DNA from 3 places in the Photobacterium satsumensis genome. Region 1 is predicted to be linked to each of the others. Evidence: riboswitches for the same ligand, from Rfam matches in the RefSeq annotation. Region 1 holds a riboswitch; each other region holds the start of a gene.
The links. Region 1 has a riboswitch for cyclic di-GMP ahead of L4D79_RS01120 (glycosyl hydrolase family 18 protein). Riboswitches for the same ligand answer to the same signal wherever they lie in the genome.
Positions count from the first base shown of each region.

Region 2: another riboswitch for cyclic di-GMP. It lies ahead of L4D79_RS20320 (TfoX/Sxy family DNA transformation protein); the one in region 1 lies ahead of L4D79_RS01120 (glycosyl hydrolase family 18 protein).
Region 3: another riboswitch for cyclic di-GMP. It lies ahead of L4D79_RS17795 (lytic polysaccharide monooxygenase); the one in region 1 lies ahead of L4D79_RS01120 (glycosyl hydrolase family 18 protein).

Region 1 is NZ_JAKJSK010000006.1:224,380-229,822, reverse strand. It holds gene L4D79_RS01135 (MATE family efflux transporter) at 1-1,078, shown strand, start outside; gene L4D79_RS01130 (hypothetical protein) at 1,153-1,821, opposite strand; gene parM (plasmid segregation protein ParM domain-containing protein) at 1,814-2,845, opposite strand; cyclic di-GMP riboswitch class I at 3,589-3,673, shown strand; gene L4D79_RS01120 (glycosyl hydrolase family 18 protein) at 3,831-5,443, shown strand, end outside.
Region 2 is NZ_JAKJSK010000010.1:67,951-73,393, forward strand. It holds gene lpdA (dihydrolipoyl dehydrogenase) at 1-30, opposite strand, end outside; gene L4D79_RS20310 (carboxymuconolactone decarboxylase family protein) at 43-630, opposite strand; gene L4D79_RS20315 (hypothetical protein) at 770-1,162, opposite strand; gene L4D79_RS20320 (TfoX/Sxy family DNA transformation protein) at 1,382-1,972, opposite strand; cyclic di-GMP riboswitch class I at 2,097-2,202, opposite strand; gene L4D79_RS20325 (substrate-binding domain-containing protein) at 2,403-3,410, opposite strand; gene L4D79_RS20330 (heme ABC transporter ATP-binding protein) at 3,819-4,640, opposite strand; gene L4D79_RS20335 (FecCD family ABC transporter permease) at 4,637-5,443, opposite strand, start outside.
Region 3 is NZ_JAKJSK010000008.1:354,484-359,926, reverse strand. It holds gene L4D79_RS17800 (bifunctional protein-serine/threonine kinase/phosphatase) at 1-1,190, shown strand, start outside; cyclic di-GMP riboswitch class I at 1,405-1,524, shown strand; gene L4D79_RS17795 (lytic polysaccharide monooxygenase) at 1,614-3,122, shown strand; gene yiaY (L-threonine dehydrogenase) at 3,482-4,630, shown strand; gene L4D79_RS17785 (diguanylate cyclase domain-containing protein) at 4,721-5,443, opposite strand, start outside.

The sequences.
Region 1 (5,443 bases):
CGGCCTTGGCCTTATCGCTATTGCCGGACTATTAGTGATGGTACTGCTGAGCATGATTGCGCCATCACTGTTGATCGCGCAAGGTGCAACAGGCGCACCACTCGAAATGGGCAGTGCCTATATTGAAGTGTTTACGTGGGGAGCCGTGTTTACTATTGCCGCCGGTGCGCTGCCAATGTTGATCCGCAATGACGATAGCCCTAATTTCTCAACAGCCTTGATGATGGCTGGTGCAATTATCAATATCGTCCTTGATTACATTTTCATCGCCCATTTAGATATGGGGCTTAGAGGCGCAGCAATTGCGACCATTATTGCCCAGATCTCTATCACCATCGTGGCAGTGGCGTATTTTTTTACGCACTACTCCAAGCTAAGGCTCAGCCTTAGTAACTTCAAGTTCAGCCTTGGTATTGCAACCAATGCAGTGAGCCTAGGGACGTCCAGCTTGTTCATGTATGCGTATTTCAGCTTTATTGTTGCCATCCACAACAAGTTATTCATGGATTACGGCAGCGCTATTCACGTCGGCGCATTCGCGATTGTCGGCTACCTGATGACCATGTACTACCTACTTGCTGAAGGTATTGCCAGTGGTATGCAGCCGCCAGTCAGCTATTACTATGGAGCTGGCCATGGCAAGAAGATCCGTGCAACCTTGATCCTTGCAAGCAAAGTTGTGGTACTGACAGGCATCACTTCGGTGGCTATCTTGAACCTATTCCCGAACACCTTAGTGGACTTGTTCAGTAAAGAAGATCCAGCGCTCGCAGCCGAAACAGTCAATGGATTACGCTTGCACTTATTTGCAATGTTCCTCGATGGCTTTATTGCCCTTGCATCTGTGTACTTTATGTCTGTGAACCAAGGAGGGAAAGCACTGGCTATTTCAGCTGGTAACATGCTGGTACAGTTACCATTCCTGTATTTCCTACCACAGTGGCTAGGAGTCAATGGTGTTTGGCTATCGGTACCGCTTTCTAACATCCTGTTAGCCGCGATTGTCGTGCCGTTAGTGTGGAAAGACATTCAAAGTAAGCAGCGTAATGATATTTCATTGCGTACAGTCACAGCCTAAACTCGGTTTCACCTTAAACGCAAAAAAAAGTACACGCGAAAAGCGTGTACTTTTTTATATGGCAAAAATCTATTTTAAAATATCCCTTTCTTCTTGATCTTCTGCACGTGGGCAAGACGCTCATTGAGATCAACAACCGGTGTTTCATCCTGCTCTTGTGTCGATTGCCCCCGCTGAGCCATCGCTTCGCCACTTGGTAACTTTCGGATCAACTCAGTCTGAGCTGTGAGCAACCTCTTCAGTTCAGCAATTTCTTGTGCCTGCCCCTCTACCCGCTTCAACAACTCTGCTTGCTGTATTTGCTGGGTTTGTGATGACAACTGTTCACGGGTATTGCTTGCTTCAGCTTGTATATGCCCGACAATTGAGGCCTTTATATTTTCCAGTAAATCATGCTGCTCTTGTAGGCTGTCCCCAGAACCAGAGTCCTCTGCCAAAAGGCCCAGTCCATACAGTGTTCTCTCCAATGTGGACGCGGATACCTGCGCTTCCGTCACCTGCAAACTAAGTTGCTGGGACAACTCAGGACTTAGCAGGTGCAAGAACAAGCCACTCAAATACACTTGCTTCTGCACACTTCTCGCATTGAGCAAGGCTAAGCCGTTCTCTTCAGCCGATTCCGCTTTCAACCTTGAAAAATCATCTGCCCATTGGTGCAACACTTTACTGGCGTAGAGGTCGGCCGGGTTATTCAAGGGGTCGAGATAAATGGAATAGTTTATCCGCTTAAGACGTTCAGCCATTGACGGCCTCTTGCACTGGCATGTTTACCGCTTCGCCATCAGCATGATACAAACACAGCTCGCGGGCCAACGCTTCTTGTGGCTCATCCACCAGCACAACACGTTCTCCCAATGTCTCATAGGCCTTTTTGACTGCTTGGTAAATCAAGCTGGCACCGCCACCCACAAGGTAAACGCGATTAGGGTTTTTAGCGAACTTCTTCGCTTCGTACGCGACTTGCTTACCCAGCTCATCAATTTTGGTTTCTATCTTCTCAAGGATCACCGGGATCTGGCTTTCGTCATTCACCACTTCACGGACAAAATCATAGTTTGAACGTTGCTTGATGAGCTCATTGGCGACTAGGTAGCTCGAATCGCTATCGGCAACGGCTAGGGATTTGCGGGCAACATCAGTCACCATGGAAACGCCGATTTCGTTATTGCCGTAAATGGCAGACACATCATCAAATTCACCGACAATCACCCCCATATCCAGTGTTGTCCCGCCAATATCTATCACCAAAGAACGGTTAAACTGGCTGACAGACTGCATAGTCAGGGTCGATAACACCGCAGGCAAGCTTTCCGGCATCACTTCGACGTCGATGATATCGAATAACTCGCCTTTATTGAGCTCAATCTGGCGTATTAGATTTTCGCGCTTGCGGGCAATTTTATCTTCATTTTTCTGGCAATCTTCGGCGTTGTAGTATTCGGTAATAGGCAGCGTAACCACCAGCTTTACCGGTCCCGGTTCGATACCTGTTTGTAGCAGTGCATGATGCACAGAAAGCAGATTCAAATCATCGTACTGATAATCAACATGGGTTGTTTCCAACGCCTTGTCTGAGGTCATATCATAGGTATATTTGGTTGAGCCAATCGTATAGTTAAAGATCTTCTTGTCTTTTCTCAGCGCGGCGCTTTTCCAGTTTTTACGGAATGAGTTCGGTGAGATAACCGTGTGTAATTCACCGCTTTCAATCCAACTTACTTTAACGTTGGTTGAACCATCATCAACCGCAAATTTACGTGGCGTCATTGTGATCCTGCTCTTTTCTCAAGGGGATATAAGTTTGTCTGCGCGGAAGTAAATAAAAACCCTGCGCCAATGGCAAACCTATCACCAGAGATTTGAAGCAGCTCAGCAAAACAAAAAGAATCACCGCATTTAATTTAATTCTGTCGAAACTTGGTCGATCACCTAAAATTAACAGCGCTTAATAGCCATCAAAAGCAACCAGGAAACGTAATCAATCCACACACTTAATTTACCGGTTTAACTTTCTTTTTCTCAATCTCATTCTTTTCATAAACGATGATGAGATAAACCACATTACTCAATATAAACATATGCTTAATGTGAATAATAGCTGTATTATCATCACTAGCAGGTTTGGATTTATAAAATATAAAAGTGCCAGAATAACAATAACCGGCACCCAATTTGACGTATTTACAGCAATTCCACCGTTCAATTATGATAATTCAGCTAATAAATACAAAAACCCATGGTCATTCCCGACAGAAATAATCCAATAAACCCAAGCCACAACACTCTTATTCCTAGTCATCACACTAGATTAATTCGACTAGACTGGTCGCACCAATTTGCTAGATATAGATCACTTACCGACATAAATTCAAACACTTAATTGAATAACCACATACACCACACTTCATGAAGCAACGTCACACAGTAACAATTTTTTGCTACATTATTCGATATTAACAATGATTTTTCTTTGACCAAAATAAGCACCTTTGCTACTAATTTAATAGTACTTGTGACAACGGCAAACTAAATGAAAGTTTAGGACGCAAAGCTTCCGGTCTAACGAATTCATTCTATGATAGCGGGGCTACCTCAAGTGGAGTTTTCTCCATTTACGTTGTGCTCGTATTTATTAAAAATAGGAGCGTGATAGGTATTGATAAATTCTATTTCATATTCTTCATATAAATAGATATTCAATTCGACACGTTCATAAAACTATTATTCGTTTTATGTAAATGGAGTTCATTCTGTGAAAAAGTCTAATCTTGCCATTTTTATTGGTGGCTTACTCTCATCTTCAATCAGCTATGCCGCAGCACCCGGCGCTCCCTCCATTGATTGGGGAGAGCATACTTATGCCTTGGTCGAGTTAAACCGTGACGCCAGTAGCTACAACGATATTGTCGTTGGTATACACGATTCGGTTTCCGTTACAGTGTCTTGGCAAACATGGAGCGGCGATCCTGCTGATGCGGCCAACGTTAAACTCGATGGTAAGACGGTTTGGACAGGCAGCGGCAGTGCAAAGAGCGCGACCTTTGATGTCAGCAAAGGGGGTGTTTATGACATGACCGTAGAGCTCTGTAATACCGATGGTTGTAGCCAAAGCGGAAGCGTTAAGCTTACTGTTGCTGATACTGACGGCAGCCATCTTGCGCCGCTGGTTCCAACCTTACAAGAAAACAACAAGCCTTACACCAACAAATCTGGCAAGGTTGTTGGTACTTACTTTGTCGAATGGAGCGTCTATGACCGTGCCTTCCCTATTGATAAAGTCCCAGCCCAAAACCTCACGCATATCATCTATGGCTTTACCCCAATTTGTGGTGGCAACGGAATCAATGACAGCTTGAAACAAATCCCGGGCAGCTTTGAATCTCTGCAAAAAGCCTGTGCTGGACGCGAAGATTTCAAAGTAGCGATTCATGACCCTTGGGCCGCCCTGCAAAAAGGCCAGCAAGGCGTTAGCGATTGGGCCGATCCTTACCGAGGTAACTTCGGCCAAATGATGGCTCTGAAGCAAGCCTACCCTGATTTGAAGATCTTGCCATCGATTGGCGGCTGGACGTTATCAGACCCGTTTTATTTCATGCATGATGAAGCTAAACGCCGCACCTTTGTCAATTCAGTGAAAGAGTTCCTTCAAACATGGAAATTCTTCGATGGTGTCGACATTGATTGGGAATATCCGGGCGGTAACGGTGCCCACCCTACCCTTGGTGACAAAGAAAAAGATGGCGAGCTGTATGTCACATTGATGAAAGAGCTTCGCGCCATGCTGGATGAACTATCGGCTGAAACCGGTCGTACTTATGAGCTCACCTCAGCCATTGGGGTTGATGTCAAAAAGATCGAGGTTGTCGACTACAGCCGCGCTCAACAATACATGGATTACATCTTCCTGATGAACTACGACATGTTCGGTGCATTTGACCTCAACAATTTAGGTCATCAGGCGGGACTTTATGATGCAAGCCACAACCCAGCAATCACACACACAGCAGACCGAGGTGTCAATGATCTATTGGCACAAGGACTTGATCCTAAAAAGTTGGTGATTGGCGTACCGAAATATGGTCGTGGTTGGAAAGGCGTTCACAGCTATACTGGCGATAATCCAATGACAGGACAAGCCACAGGTGGTATCGATGGCACATGGGAAGCTGGTGTGCTCGATTACCGAGATATTGTCGACAACCACTCCGGCAGTGGCTGGGAAGATCGCTACGACGAGCAGGCAGAAGCATCTTACAAATGGAATCCAACCACCAAAGAGCTTATCTCCTACGATAACGCCAGAGCTGTAAAAGCCAAAGGGGACTACGTTCAGCAACGAGGTCTTGCTGGGTTGTTCTCATGGGA
Region 2 (5,443 bases), on a different contig from region 1:
ACTGATCACCAGCAGTTTTTTTCTATCCATGGTTAGCTCCTGTTATTTATCCGTGCTTGTCGGGGCATCAGTAGATTGTTGTTCACCAGGTTGTATTGGCAGTGAACAGAAGTCTTGCTTTGGTACATCTAGTGCAGTGTTAAATTTTGCCGATAGGTTTTGAAACGCAACCAAAGCAGTTAGATCAACAATAGCATCTTCATCAAGCCACTGTTTTAGCGTTGTGAGCATTTCATCTGTGATGCGCTGACCGGTAATCGTCATCGCTTCCGTATAGCTCAGTACCGCGCGTTCTTGTGCATCAAAAAGATCACTCTGTTGCCAGTTGGAAAGTGCTTTGATTTTTTCGACTGAGTCACAGCGCTCGGCGAGCTTCATGCCATTGGCATCAACACAGAAAGCACAGTCATTCAACTGCGATACCCTGACGCATACTAAAGAGCGTATAACCGGGCTTAGTGGGGAAGAGCGGCGATCCAAATAGCCGAAGAAGCCGGCCACGAGCCAAAACAGGGCCGGGCGACGTCCCCATAGTTTTGCAGGGTTGAGAACCTTGCCGTAGTGGCGTTTTTGTAGCCATAGTAGTGGCTTGATGAATAGCGAGTAGTTTTCTTTGGCGGAAATGCGCACGATGACCCCTTGTCTCTTTAATATGCTACTGTGAGCCTATCTGGATGGCGGCAGTAATTATTACCGAAATTATCAGATAGTTATGAGACAAAGACCCTACTAGAAAGCAATTAATTTCATTGAATTGCAGAAATAGTATTTAGTTGACGGATATTTGAACAACTTGGGGTGTGGTTTGAGTGATAACCTTGCTGGATGAGAGCTCTGTTACCACGATATAGCCGCATGCTGTCAGAGGAATGAAGGCCAGGAGCATGGTTTTACCAATGTGATAATTGCGGTACCAATATTTGCGTGCTCTGATTTTTAACAATAGCCCCCAGAACAAGAGGATGGCGTTTAGACTGGCAATGGATACCAACAAGGAGTGAAGTGATTGATAAGTCGTGATGCCATTCTCTACAAGAATAAAAGCAACGAGGGGAGGAAGCAGGCTGAACAAAACAAGTAGGCGCATAATTCGTGGCCACTTGCCAAACTTATCCTTGAACATTTGATCACTTTGTCCTGGAAAAGGTTTGGAACAGTTCATAAGTACCCCCGGAGTTAACTTGAGCTTATTTTACTTGTGTCAGCTTGCAATAAAAGGGTGTTGAGTGATTTATAAACAGCATTGTGAGACGATTCAATTTTTCACAAAAATTGACAAAAAGCTGTCACTAGAATGGTTGATTATTGACACGTATCATTGATGCAATAAATACAAAAAAGAGATCTTAACGATCTCTTTTTATATATGAGATTTGTTGTGCTAGCTTAATTTTGCTAGCAATTCTGAGCGGCGATCTTTGGGAATAACCGACCAGTGCTGACCGCTTATTGCTCCTTCAAGGGCCCACAACAAATCAATACTGACCGTGCCTTGATGAGTATCTTGTAATGCTTTGAAGGCATTGATGGAACCAGCCTCCAATAACTCGTCAACAGAACAAATTCCCGCCTTCTTAAGCATTCTTTCATTTGCTAGACGAAGGTTAGGTAGGTCTTTTATTCGATCTGGTGATGCTTTCTCTTTGGTTTCTTTATCAACTTTAGCGGCATCGAGAGAGCGAGTCGCTTGTTCGATAATTTTCCCATCCTCATTCCACCATTCTTCTGGAATGGCGTAATGTTTTGTTACAACTGGAAAGCCTCGCTTTTTATATATGTATGGCTTAAGCCCTGCCTTTTTAAATTCTTGTTCGTTTTTTGCGTTGGCGCGAAGGTGAAGTTTGTCATTTACCACGAGTGCAAACATTGTTTCACCCGCGAAAACCCCAAAGCCGCCAAACATTGAACGAGATTTAACGTTATCGAAACAACTAAATAGGCGTAAAGATTCTTTTAAAATTGGTTTGTCCATGCTTCTTCTCGGTGAAAATTTCGTGGGTCACCTAACAACAGAGCGAGGATTCAAGAATAGCAAATATCAATACATTACACTGTCAGGGAAAAGTAAGAGTTTCCTGACACTAGTTGCTATATCCATCGGCAACCCCGCTACCATAAGTTGACTGAGTTAACTAGAACTAGACGACTCTTAGGCCGGAAGCTTTGCGTCCCTACCTTTCGATAGGTTTGCCTTGTTCGTGACAATTTAAGAATATCTCAGATGATATTTTTGAACTTGATCGCAACTTTGGAAATGTGATGTTGATTCCACAAATTGCCGTATTCTTTCGATTAAGGATGAATGTTTTTGTCTCAAAATGATTGGTGTTGTGCGAGCCCATCGAAATAAAAAACGGAGGCGAAGGCCTCCGTTTGAATTCTAGAAAAGTAAACGCTGCCGGCTACTTAGTTAAGTTTTTTACCGAGTTACGGATCACCAATTCAGGTACCATTTCGAAGACCTGAGTGGCGTGCTCTTTGTCTTTCACACGGTGCATTAGGATTTCTACCGCACTCTTGCCTAAGCGACGCTTCGGTTGGTGAATCGTTGTTAATGGCGGTGAGAAATACGGTGCCAAATCGATGTTGTCATAACCGATGATCGAAATATCTTCCGGCACGTTAATACCTGCTTGTTGGAAGGTACTGATCATTGCCATTGCCATGATATCGTTGAAACAGAAAATCGCGGTAGGGCGCTCTTCCATCGCGATAAATTTCTCAGCAGCAGCAACAGCGGATTCACACTCGAAGTCACCCTCAAGGATCCAATCTTCATTGACGTTCAAATCCGCTTCACCCATGGCTTTGCGGAAACCCTGTAGGCGTTCACGGCATGCGGTTTTTTCGCTATGGCCAGTAAGGCAACCAATGGCTTTATGGCCGTGTTCAATAAAGAACTTAGTGGCAACATATCCGCCAAGCTTAGCGTTATCTTGAATTTGATCGGTATGCGGGCTCTCTGGGCCCCAGTCCATGATCACCATAGGGGTGTCTTTCTGGCGCTCAAGCAATTCCAATAGCTGTTCGTCAAGGTCGGAGCACATCACTAGCAGGCCATCGACTCGCTTTTCGGCCAGCATGCGTAGGTAGTCACGCTGTTTTGTAAGGTTACCCTCGGTATTACACAAAATCAGGGTATAACCCGCACCGTAGCAGAACTCTTCAACCCCGTGCACGACTTCGGCAAAGAACGGGTTGGTAGACTTGGTTACCAACATACCGATGGTTTTTGTGGTGTTGCACTTCAGACTTCGCGCTACGGCGCTCGGCGCATAATTCAAGTCTTCAACCGCAGCCAGTACTTTCTTTTGGGTTGCTTCTGCGACGAAGCGCGTTTTGTTAATCACGTGAGAGACGGTGGTTGTCGATACACCAGCCATACGTGCAACATCTTTAATCGTTGCCATAGTTATTCTTCTAATAATAAAGGTCAGAGAACCTTGTAAATTAATACTTTACTCAACAGAACAATAAACTAGTTCACCATCAACTCTACGAGTAGTTCATTGTTCTGTTGGGTACAATCAGCAGAAACGACAAAAGGCCGCATCACGAATGGGCGGCTTCGTTTCTTTAATTATGCTGTATACGTAACATGCCATATCGCACGTGTTGCATTGTTTAATCGCTTGCGTTCACATTTTACTTAGTGTGGCCGAGAGTGCAATGTTTGTTATCTCAAATTGCAAATTTCGTGAGTTATCTACGCTATTTTGCTTGCCGAAAAGACAACAGGGCCAAAAATTGGCCCTGTTTTAAAGTACTGTATATTGAATAAATTCAGCAGGTTGCTTGCTAGTTAGCCATGTAACGGACTAAGCCGCAGACGCTAACACGATGGGATAGCCATCAACAGGGTGTTGGGTGATACATACCGGCCAACCATAGACTGATTCAATTATTTCTGCGGTCAAAGCGTGTTTTGGGGTACCGTCCGCCTGGATTTTACCGTGATTAATGATGACCAGACGGTCTGCATACTGAGCCGCGAGATTAAGGTCATGAATAACGATAATCACGGCGGCACCCGCCTGTGCCATTTGTTTAGCCACAATTAAGGCATTGTGCTGGTGGGCCAGATCAAGGGCCGACGTCGGCTCATCCAACATCAAGATGCAGTTTTCACCGGCCTTGCTCAGCTGGGTCAATACTCTAGCAAAGTGTACCCGCTGCTTCTCACCACCTGACATGGTTGGATAGAGGCGGGGAGCAAGATCGGTCACACCAACCATTGCCATTTTTTCATGGGCAACTTGCTGTGCTTGTGCATTGGGAAGCTCGAGTGGTAGAGCACCCAGCTCAACGACTTCTTGGGCAGTGAAGGCAAAAGTCAGTGAACTGTGCTGCGGAAGAACACCAAGGTGTTTGGCCAGTTGGGATGCCGGCCAGTCTTGACGAGGGTAGTCGAAAATATTGACTTCACCCTCTGCTTCTACTTCACCGCACATTACCTTCAACAAGGTACTCTTACCCGCACCGTTAGGGCCTAGCAGAGCGGTCAATTGGCCGCGTTTTATCTGCAGTGAGAAATCATCCAGCAGCGTTTTTCCACCAAGACTGAGAGATAAGTTTCGCGCTTCAATGGCAATGTCATTGTTAGCGCCCCGTGGTTGCGTTGCGTTCGTTTGCTGGCTCATGACAGTCTGCCTTTTTGCTTGATCAGGAGATAAATAAAGAATGGTGCTCCGAGCAGGGCAGTAATAATACCGACAGGCAGCTCAGCGGGCGCAGCAACGACGCGGGCAAGCATATCGGCCACTAGCAAGATAAGAGCACCAAGCAAGGCTGATAGTGGCAGTAGGGATTTATGGTTCGGTCCTGAAATCATACGTCCGATGTGCGGAACGATAAGCCCGACAAAGCCGATAACCCCCGTTAGAGAGACGGCAATACCGACACCAGCGGCACAGAGCAAAATCAGCATGCGTTTCAGGCGTTGAACGTTAACACCAAGGTGTTTTGCCTCAGCTTCACCCAACAAGAATGCATTAAGGGCATTTGCATTGCGATCAAAGGAGAACAACAGAGCAAGTAGCGTGATGTAGGCAAGACCAATTCCCGGCCAGGTTGCGCCAGCCAAGGAGCCCATGGTCCATAGCGACAGGTCACGTAGCGCCTGATCGTCGGCATAGTAGTTCATTAGTCCTAACGCCGCGCCGGAAAGGGCACCGATTGCGACACCTGCCAGCAACATGATGGTCACGGAGGTACCATTTTTGTCTGTGCCAAGCTTATACACCAAGAAGGTGCTGACTGCGCCGCCGATAAAAGCGAAAACAGGTACGGTGCCCAATGTCAGCAACAATGGAAAACTGGCAGCTAACGGCGCGAAGATTACAATTGACAGCGCAGCCCCGAGGCTAGCACCGCCGGATACACCAATGATGCCGGGATCGGCGAGCGGGTTTCGAAACAGTCCCTGCATGACTGCGCCGCAAAG
Region 3 (5,443 bases), on a different contig from region 1:
CAGTAGATTCTGGGGCACAGTCTTCGCTATCATCAAAACCATCGCTATCATCAAAGCAATCGCCATCATTAAAGCCTACTGTAGAGCAGCAAGCCGAGCAGTTGGTGCAAGCCGCACTGGATGCCGGAAGCCAGGACAATGTGTCAGGCTTGCTGCTTGAGGTGGCGTCTCTCCCCACCCTCACCTTAGATGAATATATCGAGGAGCTGACGAGCCGGGTGATCCCCCCGGTGATGGAAGAGGGGAATCGCATCGATCAGTACCGGATTTTGCGGGTATTGCACAGCGGGCCGCGCAGCCATATTTACCTGGCTGTCAGTGAGTTTGATACCAAGCGCTATGTCCTGAAGGTTCCTTCGCTGAACTTTGCTGAAGACTACCAGTACTTGCAAGGCTTTGTTCGTGAAGGTTGGATTGGTGAGCAGGTATCCCATCAGAGAATAATGAAGATTTATCCTTTCTCTCGCCATTCTTCTTTTCTCTATCATGTCTGTGAGTGGGTGGAAGGCAAATCATTGCGACAGTGGATGGAAGATAACCCCTCGCCTGATTTAGAAAAAGTGCGGGTTATGACGGAAGAAATCATTAAGTCCGTTCGAGTTTTACAGCGCTACAAACTTGTTCACCGTGATATTAAGCCAGAAAATTTGATCGTTAATCAATTAGAGCAAATTGTCATTATCGATTTTGGCTCTGTTTATTCTGAACATTTTGATGAATTAAGCACACCGGTAACCGAAACACTCCCGGTTGGCGATATTAAATATTTATCACCAGAAGGTTTATTGGGGGTGAAAGCAACAATGAGGTCTGACATGTATTCTATATCTATCATTATTTACGAGATGTTGACCGGTTATTTCCCCTATTCATTTTCGAATACATTTAACGCACTATCGTTATCAAAGCCATCACAGCAATGGCCAGATTATATACCTTTGGAAAGTTATCGTGATGACTTGCCCACATGGTTGGATGTAGTGCTAAGGAAAGGCTGTTTCCCCCAAGCCTGTCAACGTTATGACGCGCTGTCTGAATTAGTGGCTGATCTCTACCACCCATCCTCTCAGGTAATAAGGCAGGCAAGTAAACGCCCTTTGAAAAGTAAGAACCCGGTCAAGTTTTGGAAAATAATGTCGCTCTGTCTGTTTTTTGTTGTTATTGTTCAACTTATCATCTTTGCCTCTTGATATTAACGGTTCAAATTAGATTGATATTTATATTGGTGTGGCAAATGATTCTTGATGAATTAAATATTTCATTTCAGTAAATTAATTTTATTTATCTTAATGAAAGAAATTAAATGAGATCACCCTTCCATTACTAATTACTGTTTTTTGCTGGCAGTTAAAAACAATCTATAAATATACGCGAGTCTCTTTTGCAGTGACTCGTCTTTATATCGTCAGCTAAAGGCTAATTATCCGAAAGGGTAGGGCGCAAAACTTCCGGCCTAAGGAGCAATCTTGGTTGTAGCATGGAGCTGTCACTAGGATCTGTCTCTAAGGTAGCGGAGTTACCTGATAGGAAAAAGCAAGGTCAAACTATAAGATCAAAGCAGTGGCTTATTCCCGTTAGCTGGCTTCCCAAAATAATCATAATGGAAGCTACATATGAAAAAAGTAATTAACTTTTCTTTGGGCGCGATGTCAGTTATGGCAGCCCTTTCCCCGTTGCACGCCAGTGCTCACGGCTGGGCCGATTTCCCTGCGGCCCGTCAAGTGATCTGTGAATCAGATGGTGGTCACTGGGGCCCTTCTGACGGTTCTCAGATCCCCAATGAAGCGTGCCGTGCTGCATTTAATGAATCGGGCACTTATCCTTTGGTGCAGAAAAACGAATTTGCAGCCTTGACTAAAGACTACACCAACATGGATGCGGTGAAAGTGGAGGTGCCAGACGGTACTATCTGTTCCGGTGGTGATCCGCGTAAGAGCGGGATGAGTGTTGCATCTCAGCACTGGCAGCGCACCGACATGAAAGCCGGTGAAACCTTTACGCTGCGTTACCGCGCAACAGCGGCGCATAACCCGAGCTTCTGGCAGTTCTACCTGACCAAGCCGGGCTACAATGCCGCTTACAGTCGTTTGGGATGGGATGACCTGGAGCTGATTGATACTGCAGGCAATGTGGCTGTGACGAAGGAAAGTAACGGTGATTACTACCTGATCGATGTCACCCTACCTAGCGGTCGCTCGGGAGAAGCCACACTTGTGTCTCGCTGGCAGCGTGATGATCCTGCAGGTGAAGGTTTCTACAACTGTAGTGATATCCGCTTTGACGGTGAAGTGTTGCCGCCGGAGTGGACCTCTAAGGGTCAGTACGTCAAGCCGGGTGTTGAAGCCCAAGATGGTGAAAGCGTGTGGTTCCGTATCTTCAATAAGCAAGGCTCTGAAATTGTGTTCGAGAAACTGGCTATTACAGCAGCTAACGAGAACATCAATGCCTGGTCCTATGAGTTGGCCCAGCTGATCAACGAGAAATACACGACGGTTGCCCAAGTCGGTGTGGAAGAAGCTTCTGGCGACATTATTTATCAGCCATCGGATTTGTATACCAACCAGGTCTTTGTCACCAACTCGGATTATAACTACGCGCTGGATGTGCGTGATGGGGATGTGATTGAACCCGCTCCGGTAACCGTACAAGGCTTGAAAAGTGAATACACCCTAGGTGCTGATGGCAATGCTCACATCGAAGCTACAGTGAGCTCCGAGGGCCATTACGAGATTTACATGAAGCTGTTGGATAGCTCGGGCCAACAACTGGCATCGGACGATAATGTTATCGATAACAGCAGTGTTGGCATGTCCCTGTCTACTAACCAGACGGGATCGTTCAGCGTGGTAGTGACGGCGACTGATCAGGATAGCAGCGAGCAGAAGGTGGTAGAAACCAAGTCAATTACCATCAAGGATAGCTCGGGTGGTGGCGAGCATGACTTCGCTTACCCAGAGGGGATCGGTAGTTATGTTCCTGGCCAGACAGTGGTGCTAGGCCGTGATGGCAGCACCTATCAGTGCCGTCCGTTCCCTGAAGGTGGTTGGTGTAATATTGACTCACCGTATCACTATGAGCCAGGATTCGGTTCCGCTTGGCAAGATGCTTGGATCAAGCAATAAATAAGCAGTCATCACTTGTTAGAAACAGAAAAACGCTGGCATAAGCCAGCGTTTTTTTATGGGCGATAAATCACAAATTGTTGGCAAGCTTAGTGATAAATCGAAAAGTAGTGTTTCCAGTAGTAGACAATTATGGCGTGTAACTTGTTGATTTGGTGATCTAGCTCAAACTACATCGCATGAATTTTTCCTGTGAATTTATAACTTGTCCAAGATCAATTTGTTGCACACATTTCAGGTGGTAGCTTTTATTCGCAGAGAGTAAGACGGATTACGTCTAGCCTGTTTAAGCATAACGAAAAATGCTGTCTATAAGCTGGCTAAGGTAATTAGTTTTTGATAATTATGGAGAATTTATCATGAGTAGTGCATTTTTTATCCCAGCGGTAAACTTGATGGGCGCGGGCTGTTTGACTGAAGCGGTAGACGCGGTGAAAGCTCATGGCTTTAAAAAAGCCCTGATTGTGACTGATAAAGTGCTTAGCCAGATTGGAATGGTAAAGCAGGTTGCGGACTTGCTATCACAGCGTGATGTTGATTCTGTTGTCTTTGACGGTACACAACCAAACCCAACCATTGGTAATGTGGAAGCGGGGTTGGCACTGCTGAAAGACGGTGAATGTGATTTCGTGATATCGCTTGGCGGTGGTTCTCCGCATGACTGCGCCAAGGGTATTGCCTTGGTAGCGGCCAATGGCGGTAAGATTGCCGACTACGAAGGTGTCGACCAATCAGCCAAACCTCAATTGCCGCTGGTTGCTATCAACACAACAGCCGGCACGGCAAGTGAAATGACTCGCTTCTGTATCATTACTGACGAAGCGCGCCACATCAAAATGGCCATCGTTGATAAAAACACCACACCGCTGATGTCGGTTAACGATCCTGAGCTGATGCTGGCTAAACCGGCGTCTTTGACGGCGGCAACTGGTATGGATGCACTGACTCACGCAATTGAAGCTTACGTGTCTACTGCTGCGACGCCAATTACCGATGCTGTTGCAATCAAAGCGATCGAACTGGTCCAAGCCCATTTACGCACCGCAGTAAACGATGGCCAGAACATTGAAGCCCGTGAGCAAATGGCGTATGCGCAGTTCATGGCGGGAATGGCATTCAACAATGCCTCGCTAGGCTATGTGCATGCGATGGCGCACCAGCTTGGTGGTTTTTACGATCTACCACATGGTGTATGTAACGCGGTATTGCTACCACATGTTCAGCGTTATAACGCGCAGGTTTGTCCTGACCGCCTAAAAGATGTGGCAAAAGCGATGGGCGTGAATGTGGAAGGTATGACAGCAGAGCAGGGCGCTGATGCGGCACTGGAAGCGATTCAGATACTGTCCAAAGATGTCGGTATTCCAGCAGGTTTACAGCAGTTGGGTGCCAAAGAAGAAGATATTGCCGTGTTGGCAGACAATGCGTTGAAAGATGCATGTGGCTTTACTAACCCGAAACAAGCAAGCCACGAAGAGATTTCTTCTATCTTTGCTGCGGCAATGTAAGTCTTTTTCAACCACTGCATTAAATATACCCAAGTTATTTTCGCCCACCACAGGTGGGCGTTTTTTTGCCCTTTTTTTGGGGACCAGAGGTTAAAGACTTTTTGTAAACGGTTTTACTTTGGAAGTGGTGCTACCGGACTTCGCCGTTTGCATCATGGGGGGAGTAAAATGCAATACCCCATTCTTACCTTGTTGTTTGACCTCGTACATTGCAAAGTCAGCTTGTTGCAGGACTTCACTTACACTCGACGCATTGAGCGGGTATTCACTGCTGCCGATGCTGGCGGAAATCGGGAACGTTTTGCCATTCAGTATTGTCGGCTGCTGGAAACTGTTGAGTAGTTTTTGGCTGATATTGATTTCATGCTGCACCGAGAGAGATTCAATAACCGCAAACTCATCTCCGCCCATACGGGCCACGTGGTAGTGCTCTCCGCTTAGTGCTGCCAGCCTGTTGGCGACGATGATCAGCAGCTCATCCCCTATGTGGTGTCCTAGGGTATCGTTGACCAGCTTGAAGCTATCTAAATCAATGAGGTAGAAGCGAAATGGCTGCTTGGTCTTGACTAATTCGTTAAGGCGCTGGTTGAGCCACAACCGGCTGCGGATCCCGGTTAGGGTATCGCTCATCGCCAGCTTGCGCATGGATGTTGATTCGCGCCACAGTGCCCAGTATAAAATCCCGCCCAGTAGTACGATGGCACAGAGTAGGAAGTAGATAAGTAATTTCATCGTTTGGGTCGCTTCTACCCGCTTTAACAGATCACCGCTAGAAAGGCGGAACTTATGGCTGAGAAAAATCACTAGGTTTTC